One region of the Pantoea sp. X-Soil-ISGK-259 genome, then DNA from elsewhere that is predicted to be linked to it. Evidence: riboswitches for the same ligand, from Rfam matches in the RefSeq annotation. Region 1 holds a riboswitch; each other region holds the start of a gene.
What was found. Region 1 has a riboswitch for thiamine pyrophosphate ahead of thiB (thiamine ABC transporter substrate binding subunit). Riboswitches for the same ligand answer to the same signal wherever they lie in the genome.
Positions count from the first base shown of each region.

Region 2: linked by a shared signal. The riboswitch ahead of AC6I77_RS21020 (FAD-dependent oxidoreductase) and the one ahead of thiB (thiamine ABC transporter substrate binding subunit) in region 1 are both predicted to bind thiamine pyrophosphate.
Region 3: linked by a shared signal. The riboswitch ahead of thiC (phosphomethylpyrimidine synthase ThiC) and the one ahead of thiB (thiamine ABC transporter substrate binding subunit) in region 1 are both predicted to bind thiamine pyrophosphate.

Region 1 covers NZ_AP035986.1:674,536-677,809, forward strand. Annotated here, with positions in the region: gene thiP (thiamine/thiamine pyrophosphate ABC transporter permease ThiP) at 1-424, opposite strand, end outside; gene thiB (thiamine ABC transporter substrate binding subunit) at 400-1,386, opposite strand; TPP riboswitch at 1,433-1,535, opposite strand; gene sgrR (HTH-type transcriptional regulator SgrR) at 1,571-3,232, opposite strand.
Region 2 covers NZ_AP035987.1:389,321-392,594, forward strand. Annotated here, with positions in the region: gene AC6I77_RS21010 (thiazole synthase) at 1-748, opposite strand, end outside; gene thiS (sulfur carrier protein ThiS) at 751-948, opposite strand; gene AC6I77_RS21020 (FAD-dependent oxidoreductase) at 932-1,876, opposite strand; TPP riboswitch at 2,008-2,127, opposite strand; gene AC6I77_RS21025 (ArsR/SmtB family transcription factor) at 2,269-2,583, opposite strand; gene AC6I77_RS21030 (alkene reductase) at 2,600-3,274, opposite strand, start outside.
Region 3 covers NZ_AP035986.1:242,431-245,704, forward strand. Annotated here, with positions in the region: gene thiC (phosphomethylpyrimidine synthase ThiC) at 1-1,840, opposite strand, end outside; TPP riboswitch at 1,928-2,028, opposite strand; gene AC6I77_RS01100 (Rsd/AlgQ family anti-sigma factor) at 2,182-2,688, opposite strand; gene nudC (NAD(+) diphosphatase) at 2,778-3,274, shown strand, end outside.

The DNA.
Region 1 (3,274 bases):
TGCCCGGCAGGCCATAGGGAGAGAAGTGATAACCGATGCCTGCCAGCTGGCACAGCTTCGCCAGCCAGCCGTTGCTACCATAGACGGTCAGCAGGCCAAACACCGCGACCAGCACTGGCAGCACCAGCGTCATGGCGCACAGGCGCAGCAGCAGCAGACGACCCGGAAAACGGCGTCGATAGAGCGCCCGCGCCAGCGGAACCGCAGGCAGCAGCGACAGCAGGGCGGAGAGCAGCGCCTGACCAAAAGTGAACGCGATAACGTGATGCAGGTAGTCATCCTGCAGCACGCTACGTAAGTCCGTGTCCGGTGCGGCGCTCCAGAGTGCACCGAACGCCATAAATGCCACGATGGTCAGCAATATCGTGGCGAGCGAACCGGGAATCAGCCAGCGCGGCATCAGCGGCTGACGGCGCGTTGCCACTGGCTAATCCAGCCTGAACGCTGGCTGGCCACCTCTTCCGGTGAGAACTGCAGAGCGGTGGAAGGCACGTTGAGCGCCGCGAAACCTGCTGGCAGCGGCGTATCAATCACCGGATACATCCAGTTGCCGGTGGGGATGGTGCGCTGGAAGTCAGGTGAGACCATAAACTTCATAAACTGCTGTGCCAGCGCCGGCTGTTTGCTGCTGGCTAGCTGCGCGGCAACTTCGACCTGCAGATAATGACCCTCTGCAAAGGGTGCAGCGGCGTAATTCTCTTTCTTCTCTTCGATGATGTGGTAAGCCGGAGAGGTGGTGTAGCTCAGCACCAGATCGCCTTCGCCCTTGAGGAACAGGCCATAGGCTTCACTCCAGCCTTTGGTGACCGTCACGGTTTTCTGCGCCAGCTTTTGCCACGCCTGCGGAGCCTGATCGCCATAGACTTTCTGCATCCAGAGCAGCAGACCTAAGCCGGGCGTGCTGGTGCGGGGATCTTCGTAGATCACCCGCCACTTCTCCGGGCTGTCGACCAGCTCTTTCAGGCTTTTTGGCGGATTTTTCAGCCGCGTTTTGTCATAAACAAACGCGAAGTAGCCATAATCGAACGGCACGAAGGTGGTGTTGTGCCAGCCATCGGGCAGTTTTAATGTCGATGTGTCGACCTGACTTTCGGCAAACAGACCTGTTTTCTGCGCGGCCTGCACCAGATTGTTATCCAGCCCCAGCACCACATCGGCTTTACTGTTTTTGCCTTCCATCCGCACGCGGTTCAGCAGCGACACGCCATCTTCCAGCGTGACGAATTTCAGCTCGCAGTCGCACTGTGCTTCAAAGGCTTTTTTAACCGCCGGGCCAGGGCCCCAGTCGGCGGAGAAGGAGTCGTAGGTGTAGACCGTGAGAACCGGCTTAGCCGCCAGAACGGGGGCGGAGAGTAACAGCAGCACCGGCAGAACTTTGTTTAACACTTTGCGCTCCTTCAGGAGAATAGGGGATGAGTCGCAAAGGATCTGAGCACAGAGGCCTCTCAAATCCCTACGTCGGTATTAACCGAATCAGGTTCGACGGGTCTCTCTCAGCGGCTTGCTTGTGGCAGGCCGCACCCCGTTGAGAACGTCACATTCTAGTCATTTCAGCGCCGGGGCGAAAGCGTCACAGCGCGGGTGGGGCGAACCAGGCCGATTTAAAATCAAACCAGCCCAGCGTATTCATCCGGACGCCGCGCATACTGCGCTGCCCTTCAAGCAACAGCCAGTGATGAAACAGCGGATGCAGGCCGGCTTCGTCGACCAGCTGTTTGCTCCATTCGGCCAGCGGCAGCGCTTTCTCGCGCCAGCGGGCCGCATCGCCGTGCCAGTCGATAGCAAGGCAGTGATGCAGCAGCGGGATCTCATAAAGCTGTGCGAACAGCGAATAATTCAGCGGCAGGGTAAAGTTCACGCTTCCCAACCAGATATCACTCTCCGTTTCGCCCTGATACCAGCTTTCGTAGCTGATCTCACGGGTCTCCAGCGTGACGCCATGCTCTGCCAGCAGCGGACGCAGCGCATTCGCGATGCCTTCATGCTCCACGTGCTGGCTGTACCAGGTCAGCGTCAGATGGGTTAAGTCGGGCGGTTTTTCTACTGGCGTCAGGTCACGGCGATGATGCCAGCGTGGCAGCAGATCATACGCCGGAAACCAGTAGCGCTGATAGCCGACACCAGCGTGATTGAGCAGGGCGATGGGGTTAAACAGGTAGCTGACCCAGCGCCGGACCGCTTCGTTGCGACCCTGCTCTGAACGCTGGTCGAACAAAAGATAGTAGCAGCCCTCTTCAAGGCGGCTCTCCTCCTGAACTTCATCGGTGCTGCCGCCCTGCAGACGGACACCCGCATAGACCAGCTCATCGCTGATGTCGGGCAGTACCCAGATAGAGACATCATCAATCAGCGCGCGAAAACCGAAGTAGTCATCAAACGCTTCGATCTTCAGCTGGCTCTCCTGATTGCGGATCACCCGGTAAGGACCGGTGCCAACTGGCTGGCGAGCAAAGTCTTGCAGCGTCGGCCATTCGCGCGGCAGGATCATCGCACTGACGCTGCCCAGCAGCCAGGGCAAGCCCTCGTCGGGCTGGCTTAAACGGATATCCAGCGTCCAGGGGGCAGGTGAGTCGATTTGCGCAATATGGGAAAAGAGCGGATGGGGGCGCTGACGCTCCAGCGTGGCGAGCACATCCTCCATCTCCAGTTCTCTGCCGTGATGGAAGCGAATCGCCGGACGCAGGAAGAAGCGCCAGTGAAGTGGAGACGTCTGCTGCCAGTGGTGCGCAATATCGGGTTCGATTTCCCCGTTTTCCTCATTTATCCGCGTCAGACCGTTGAAAATCTGTCGGGCAATGTGGGTTTCCGAGCGCCGCAGCGGCGAGCCGGGCAAAAGGTTGAGCAGCGGACGATAGTAGAGCACCCGCAGGATATGCTTGCCCTGCCGGAAACTGCGCCCCAGGTGCGCGCTGATCATCTGCCGCACCTGGTTTTTATCGCCTACCAGCTGGACCAGCTGATCGATGCGATCCTGTTCCAGCAAATCCTCGGCACGCTGCTGCTGCAGGGCCAGGCCCGTGTAGCAGAAGATAAGCTGCGATCGCTTGCCGCGTCCGGCTTCAGCCTGCCAGGTCAGCCAGCCTGCGGCCTGCATCCGGTTGAGCAGATTGCGCATATGGCGGCGCGAGCAGTGCAGCAGATCAGCCAGTTCGCTGAGCGTAATCTCCTGCGTCTGGCCCTGACAACTCTGCCACAGGCGGATGAACTGCTGCTTCAGACGTGATGAGGACATAAAAGGGGAACTCCCTGTGAAAAGCGCTCTGTTTTTCCTGCC
Region 2 (3,274 bases), on a different replicon from region 1:
CTGCCAGACCAAAAATGGGCGTAGAGGCAGAGGCCATATCACGCTGCTCCATCAGGCCCGCCTGGAATCCCTGATGTCCGCCATAAATCGCAGCAGCAAACGCACCGGCCATCCGCACCGGATCGCCTGCTTTTGCCACCGCTGTGTTGAGCAGCACACCGTCGAAACCCATCTCCATAGCCTGCGCCGCCTGACCGGGTGAGCCGATACCTGCGTCGATAATCAGCGGCACATCTTTAAACCACGCACGCATCGTGCGCAGCCCTTCGATATTGCGCAGCCCCTGACCGGAGCCAATTGGCGCGCCCCAGGGCATCAGCACTTCGCAACCCGCTTCCAGCAATTTTTCACCGACAATCAGATCTTCGGTGGTATAGGGAAAAACCTGGAAACCGTCAGCACAGAGGATGCGCGCGGCTTCAACCAGTGCAAAAGGATCGGGTTGCAGCGTGTCAGCATGGCCGATCACTTCCAGTTTGATCCATGGCGTGTCGAACAGTTCACGCGCCATTTGCGCCGTTGTCACGGCTTCTTTTACCGTGTGGCAACCGGCTGTATTCGGCAGAATGCGCTTGTTGAGCTGTTGCAGTAGCGTGCGGAAGGCACCCCCTTCGCTGCCCTCCCGTCGAAGGCTGACAGTAATGATTTCTGCACCTGAGGCGTCGATCGCCTGCTGCAGAATGTCGGGAGACGGATAGCCAGCAGTACCCAGAAGAAAGCGGGATTGCGGCGCAAATTGATAGAACATTATTAACCTCCCTGCATCGGTGACAGGATTTCCAGCTGATTACCCGCCTCAAGTTGCTGGCTGGCATACCGGCTTCGCGGCACAAACTCACCGTTCAGCGCGGCGGCGACGGAGCGCGGGTCGATCTGCTGCTCCTGCAGCAGTTCCGCCAGCGTGCCTGCATCGGTTTCAATCGTGCGTCCATTAAGTTGAACTCGCATGAGTCATCTCCTGAGTCAGTTGCAGCATGAGGTTTTCAGCCATGATCGGAGCCAGCAAAAAGCCATGGCGATACAGCCCATTGAGCGAAAAACGGCCATTCTCAAAACGAACCTCCGGCAGGTTCTGTTGATAGGCAGGGCGCAGGCCGGTGCCGCTCTCCACAATCCGCGCTTCAGCCAGCGCCGGATGCAGACTGTAAGCGGCGCTTAGCAACTCCATCATGGCTCTGGCGCTAATCGGACTGCTGTCGTGACTTTCGACCATGGTGGCACCCAGCATGAAGTGCCCTTCTGCTCGGGGCACCAGATAGCAGGGAAAGCGAGGATGCAGCAGCCGGACAGGACGGGAGAGCTGAACGTCATGCGTCTGGAGGATCAGCATTTCACCCCGTACGGCGCGCAGCGCGGGCTGCTGATCCGCGGCGTGAATGCCACGGCAGTCAATGATGGTGCCGGTGGGTTCACCACTGTGTAAGGGCACGCCAGCCTGTTGTAATTTGTCACGCAGTTGCTGCAACGCCAGGCGGGGATCGAGATGCGCCTCCGCCGCAAAATACAGACCACGGGCAAAGCGATTTTCCAGCGCCGGTTCGATATCACCCGGTACGACCCACTCATGTTTTTCCGTCATGCTGGCGAAGCGCGTCAGTTCGCGGCTATCACGCGGCGGCGCAACCACCAGCGTACCCTGCTGTTCCACGCCATCAACACGTTGCGACCACCAGCCTGCAGCGTGCTGGCCCCAATCGATCACCTGCTGAGGCGCGCTTTCCGCTTCGCACCAGGGCGCGAGCATGCCACCCGCCCAGTGTGAGGCGGCACGACAGTCAGGCTGCGTAATGATTTCGACGGTTTCGCCCCGCTCCATCAGCAGTGTGGCGACGCACAGCCCGGCCACGCCACTGCCAAGCACCGACCAGCGGCTCATGATGTCCACCGGCGAGGAAGAGAGAGATTCTGGATGAGATATTTCACTTTGGCCTCGTTATACGTTAACGAAGACCCGTGATACGGAGGGAAAAGGCAGAGGCGTCGTGCATGCGCCCCTGCGGCAAGTATCTGATGCGATACCCGTCTTCCTACGCCAGTATCAACTGGGTCAGGTTCTAAGGGTCGCTAAGCCGCGCGATGCGCTATTAGCCTCTCAGTCTCTCTGGCGAGACTCCCCTGACGGGTTTAGTTGTAAGTGAAGCGGGCAGCTTCGTCAAGCGCGCACAGGATGGCTGCTAAGAATTTTAGGGGACAGGCAAGGTTTTGCGCCAGAGTCAAATGCAATGCGTTAGCAGTAGGCAATGAGAGGGTGTTTAAACTGCAGTCGCCTTACAGCGCCTGCAGTGATTGTGTCAGCACGTCGGTGATTTCACGAATACGCGGTTCAGCACGACGATAATAGGTCCATTTGCCCACTTTGCTGGCTTCGACCAGCCCGGCACTGTGAAGTGCTTTCAGGCATAACGACGTGGCGGGCTGTGATAAGCCCGCCTTGTCCTGTATGAGGCTGGCACAGACGCCATACTGATCGAAGGGATAGAGCTGGGTATAGCCCGCAAACGCTTCTTCAGGATGCTTAAGCCACTTCAGCACTGCCACTCGGGTTGGATTGGACAGTAACTTCAGGGCATTTTCGGGGGACATGCCGCCTCACAGAGTATCAGGATTGAAAAACAGGATAGTCAGTATAACCCTTCTCCGTGCCGCCATACAGAGAAGCGTGGTCGACCTCATTCAGCGGATGACCTGATTTAATGCGTGCAGGCAAATCAGGATTAGCGATAAATGAACGACCAAAACCAAACAGATCGCCCCAGCCTTTTTCCAGTACATGCTGCGCTTTTTCAGCCGTGTAACGACCGGAATAGATGATCGGAGAGCGGAATGTTTCCCGCAGCGCAACGCGGAAACTTTCAGGCATGTCCGGGCTATTATCCCAGTCCGCTTCGGCAATGGAGAGATAACCGACTTCAAGTTCATTCAACAGTTTAGCGGCACGGATGTAGGTGGCATGGGGATCGCTTTCAACCAGACCGAGATAAACGCGCTCTTCGTCAGTACTCGAAAACAGAGGGGCAAACCGAACGCCCACGCGATGGCTGCCAAAGACCGAGCTGACGGCCTCAACGACTTCACGCAGGAAGCGCAGACGATTCTCCGCTGAGCCACCATATTCATCCGTACGCAGATTAGTATGCTCTGAAATAAACTGGTTAATCAGATAGCCGTTAGCGGAATGCAGTTCCACGCCGTCGAAACCGGCTGCTTTGGCGTTCTCCGCTGCCTGTCGGTAAAGCGCAACGATCTCTTTAACTTCCTCTGTGGTCAGTGCCCG
Region 3 (3,274 bases), 430 kb from region 1:
CTTCAACCGGCTCGGCACGCGCATCCTGGCGTGCTGCAAACTCGCGCACCTCCTGAGAAATTTTCATTGAGCAGAATTTAGGGCCACACATCGAGCAGAAATGAGCCACCTTTCCTGACTCCTGCGGCAGGGTTTCGTCATGCATAGCCCGCGCCGTGTGGGGATCCAGCGCCAGATTGAATTGATCTTCCCAGCGGAATTCAAAGCGCGCTTTGGACATGGCGTTATCACGGATCTGCGCAGCGGGGTGGCCTTTGGCCAGATCGGCGGCATGCGCCGCGATTTTGTAGGTGATCAATCCTTGTTTCACATCCTCTTTGTTGGGCAGACCCAGATGCTCTTTAGGTGTGACATAACACAGCATCGCACAACCAAACCAGCCAATCATGGCGGCACCGATACCCGAGGTGAAATGGTCATAGCCGGGCGCGATATCGGTGGTCAGCGGACCGAGGGTGTAGAAGGGGGCTTCATCGCACAGCTCGAGCTGTTCCGTCATGTTGCGGCGGATCATATGCATCGGCACGTGGCCCGGACCTTCAATCATTACCTGAACATCATATTCCCAGGCAATACGGGTCAGTTCACCCAGGGTACGCAGTTCGGCAAACTGCGCTTCATCGTTGGCATCCTGAATCGAACCCGGACGCAGGCCATCGCCCAGCGACAGGGAGACATCGTACGCCGTACAGATTTCACAGATCTCACGGAAGTGCTGATAGAGGAAACTCTCCTGATGATGGGACAGGCACCACTTCGCCATGATCGATCCGCCCCGCGAGACGATGCCGGTCAGACGTTTCGCCGTCATCGGGACATAACGCAGTAGCACGCCCGCGTGGATAGTGAAGTAATCGACGCCCTGTTCCGCCTGTTCAAGCAGCGTGTCACGGAATATTTCCCAGTTCAGCGCCTCCGCCACGCCATTCACTTTTTCCAGCGCCTGATAGATCGGCACCGTACCAATAGGCACCGGGCTGTTGCGCAAAATCCATTCGCGCGTTTCATGAATATAACGACCGGTAGAGAGATCCATCACCGTATCGGCACCCCAGCGAGTTGACCAGACCAGCTTTTCCACTTCTTCTTCAATGGAAGAGGTCACCGCCGAATTACCGATGTTGGCGTTAACCTTAACCAGAAAGTTGCGGCCTATGATCATGGGCTCTGATTCAGGGTGATTGATATTCGCCGGGATGATAGCGCGTCCGGCAGCAACTTCCTGACGCACAAACTCGGGGGTGATGCGGGCGGGAAGATGCGCACCAAAGCTGTGACCCGGATGCTGTTGCAGCAGCACCTCACTGCGGATTCGCTCGCGCCCCATGTTTTCGCGCAGAGCGATAAACTCCATCTCCGGGGTGATGATCCCCTGGCGGGCATAGTGCAGCTGCGTGACGCGGCGCCCGGCACGGGCACGGCGCGGTGTCGGAAGGTGATCGAAGCGCAGATGATCCAGCCCCTCGTCAGCCAGTCGCTGTTGGGTATAGCCTGAGCTGTTCTGTTCAAGAAGTTCGCTGTCGCCGCGTTCAGTAATCCAGCGCGCGCGCAGCTTTTCCAGGCCACGATGCACATCAATCTCTGCCGCGGGATCACCATAAGCGCCTGCCGTGTCATAGACCGGCACCGCTTCATTTTGCTCATAGAGAGGCTGTTCTTTGCTACCGCCAGTGTGGGTCGGGCTCAGGGTAATTTCACGCATGGGTACGCGAATATCCTTCCGGCTGCCGGTAATCCAGATGCGACGGGACTGGGGAAAGGCACTGCCGCTTTGCAGAGAATCGATAAATTCCTGCGCCTGGGCACGCTGTTCACGACGGGTCATTTTTGGGTCAGACATAGCAATCTTCCTGTTAAGAGGGAACGATGCTTGTCCGGAGTTCGGAAGGAGTAACCGTATAGACAGCGTAAGCGTGCTGACATACAGAGAATATTTACTCTTGTTCCCTTCGCAGGTTCTAACCTGATCAGGTTCCGCGGATCCCGAATTAACGGTCTCAGCCCAACTGGGCACTCCGACAAGAAGCTACTTTTTGCACTGGCGTCCTGTAACAGACCCCGGCGTAAAAAGCTTAAATTTCAATGCACAAATAAAAAAGGTTCTTTGGAAAGCGCTCCGCAGAACCTGTTTAGCATAAAAGGGCTGGAAGATAATCTCAACCCCTTTCCCGACGGCGATAATCAGGCCGGGCGGGCGATTTGGCTGTCATTCGCCACTGGCGGGGGGACGAGCTTGTTGTCCCATGCCAGCTGAATCAGCTTATCTTCAAGTGTAAACCGGGCTTCCAGCACTTCGCCCACTTCGGACAACGCCTGCTGGAAGGTCATGCAGTTTTCGTCATCAATCGCCTGCTGAAGGTGGCCGTCATAGAGCTGCATCAGACGTTCCGTATTGGCCTCCAGCGGGGGATAAATCTGCGCGGCAGCGATCATCGGGCTGTCGCCACTCATTTCACTGATCACACGCTCATAGATACTGAAGTGACCCGCAGAAAGATAATCGACCAGGCCATGACAGAAGTTGTCGAGCGCCTGTTCATCCAGACGCGTCAGCGCCTCTTTATTAGGTTTAAGACCCACCAGGTGATAATAGGTCACCAGTAGCTGACGACGGGCTTCAAGCCACGAATCGACCAGTTCATTACTGCCACCTACGCGTTCAGCCAGGACGTCTAACTGGTTAAGCATATCTAACTCCATGTGAGTTATAGTTGTTTATCTACACACTTAACATCAGGGCTTCAGCGTGCGATTTGACGCTAAGGATGACGAAATAAATGCAATGCGAAATCTCAAGCGTAGACGCTGGATGGTGGATTGTCAGCCATGAACAGAAAATTTGGTTGCCACAAGGTGATTTACCCCACGGAAACGCCGAAAAATTTGGTTTAACTGGCAGTATGGCCCGGACCATTGGTGAGTGGCAGGGCGAAAAAGTCTGGCTGATTTGTGAACCGCGTTCTGCCGATATGTTCTCAGTCCGTCAGCTAATCGATCAGGATGCAGCGCTGTTTCAGCTGGTGGGTCGCGGTGTTCAGCTGGCGGAATTCTACCGTTCTCATCGCTGGTGCGGTTATTGCGGCCATGAAATGCATCACAGCAAACATGAGTTTGCCTGTCTCTGCAGCCATTGCCGCGAGCGTTACTATCCGCAGATTGCACCCTGCATTATTGTGGCGATCCGTCGCGGCGATGAAATCCTGCTGGCGAACCATGCCCGCCATCGCAATAAGGTCTATACCGTGCTGGCGGGGTTTGTCGAAGTTGGTGAGAC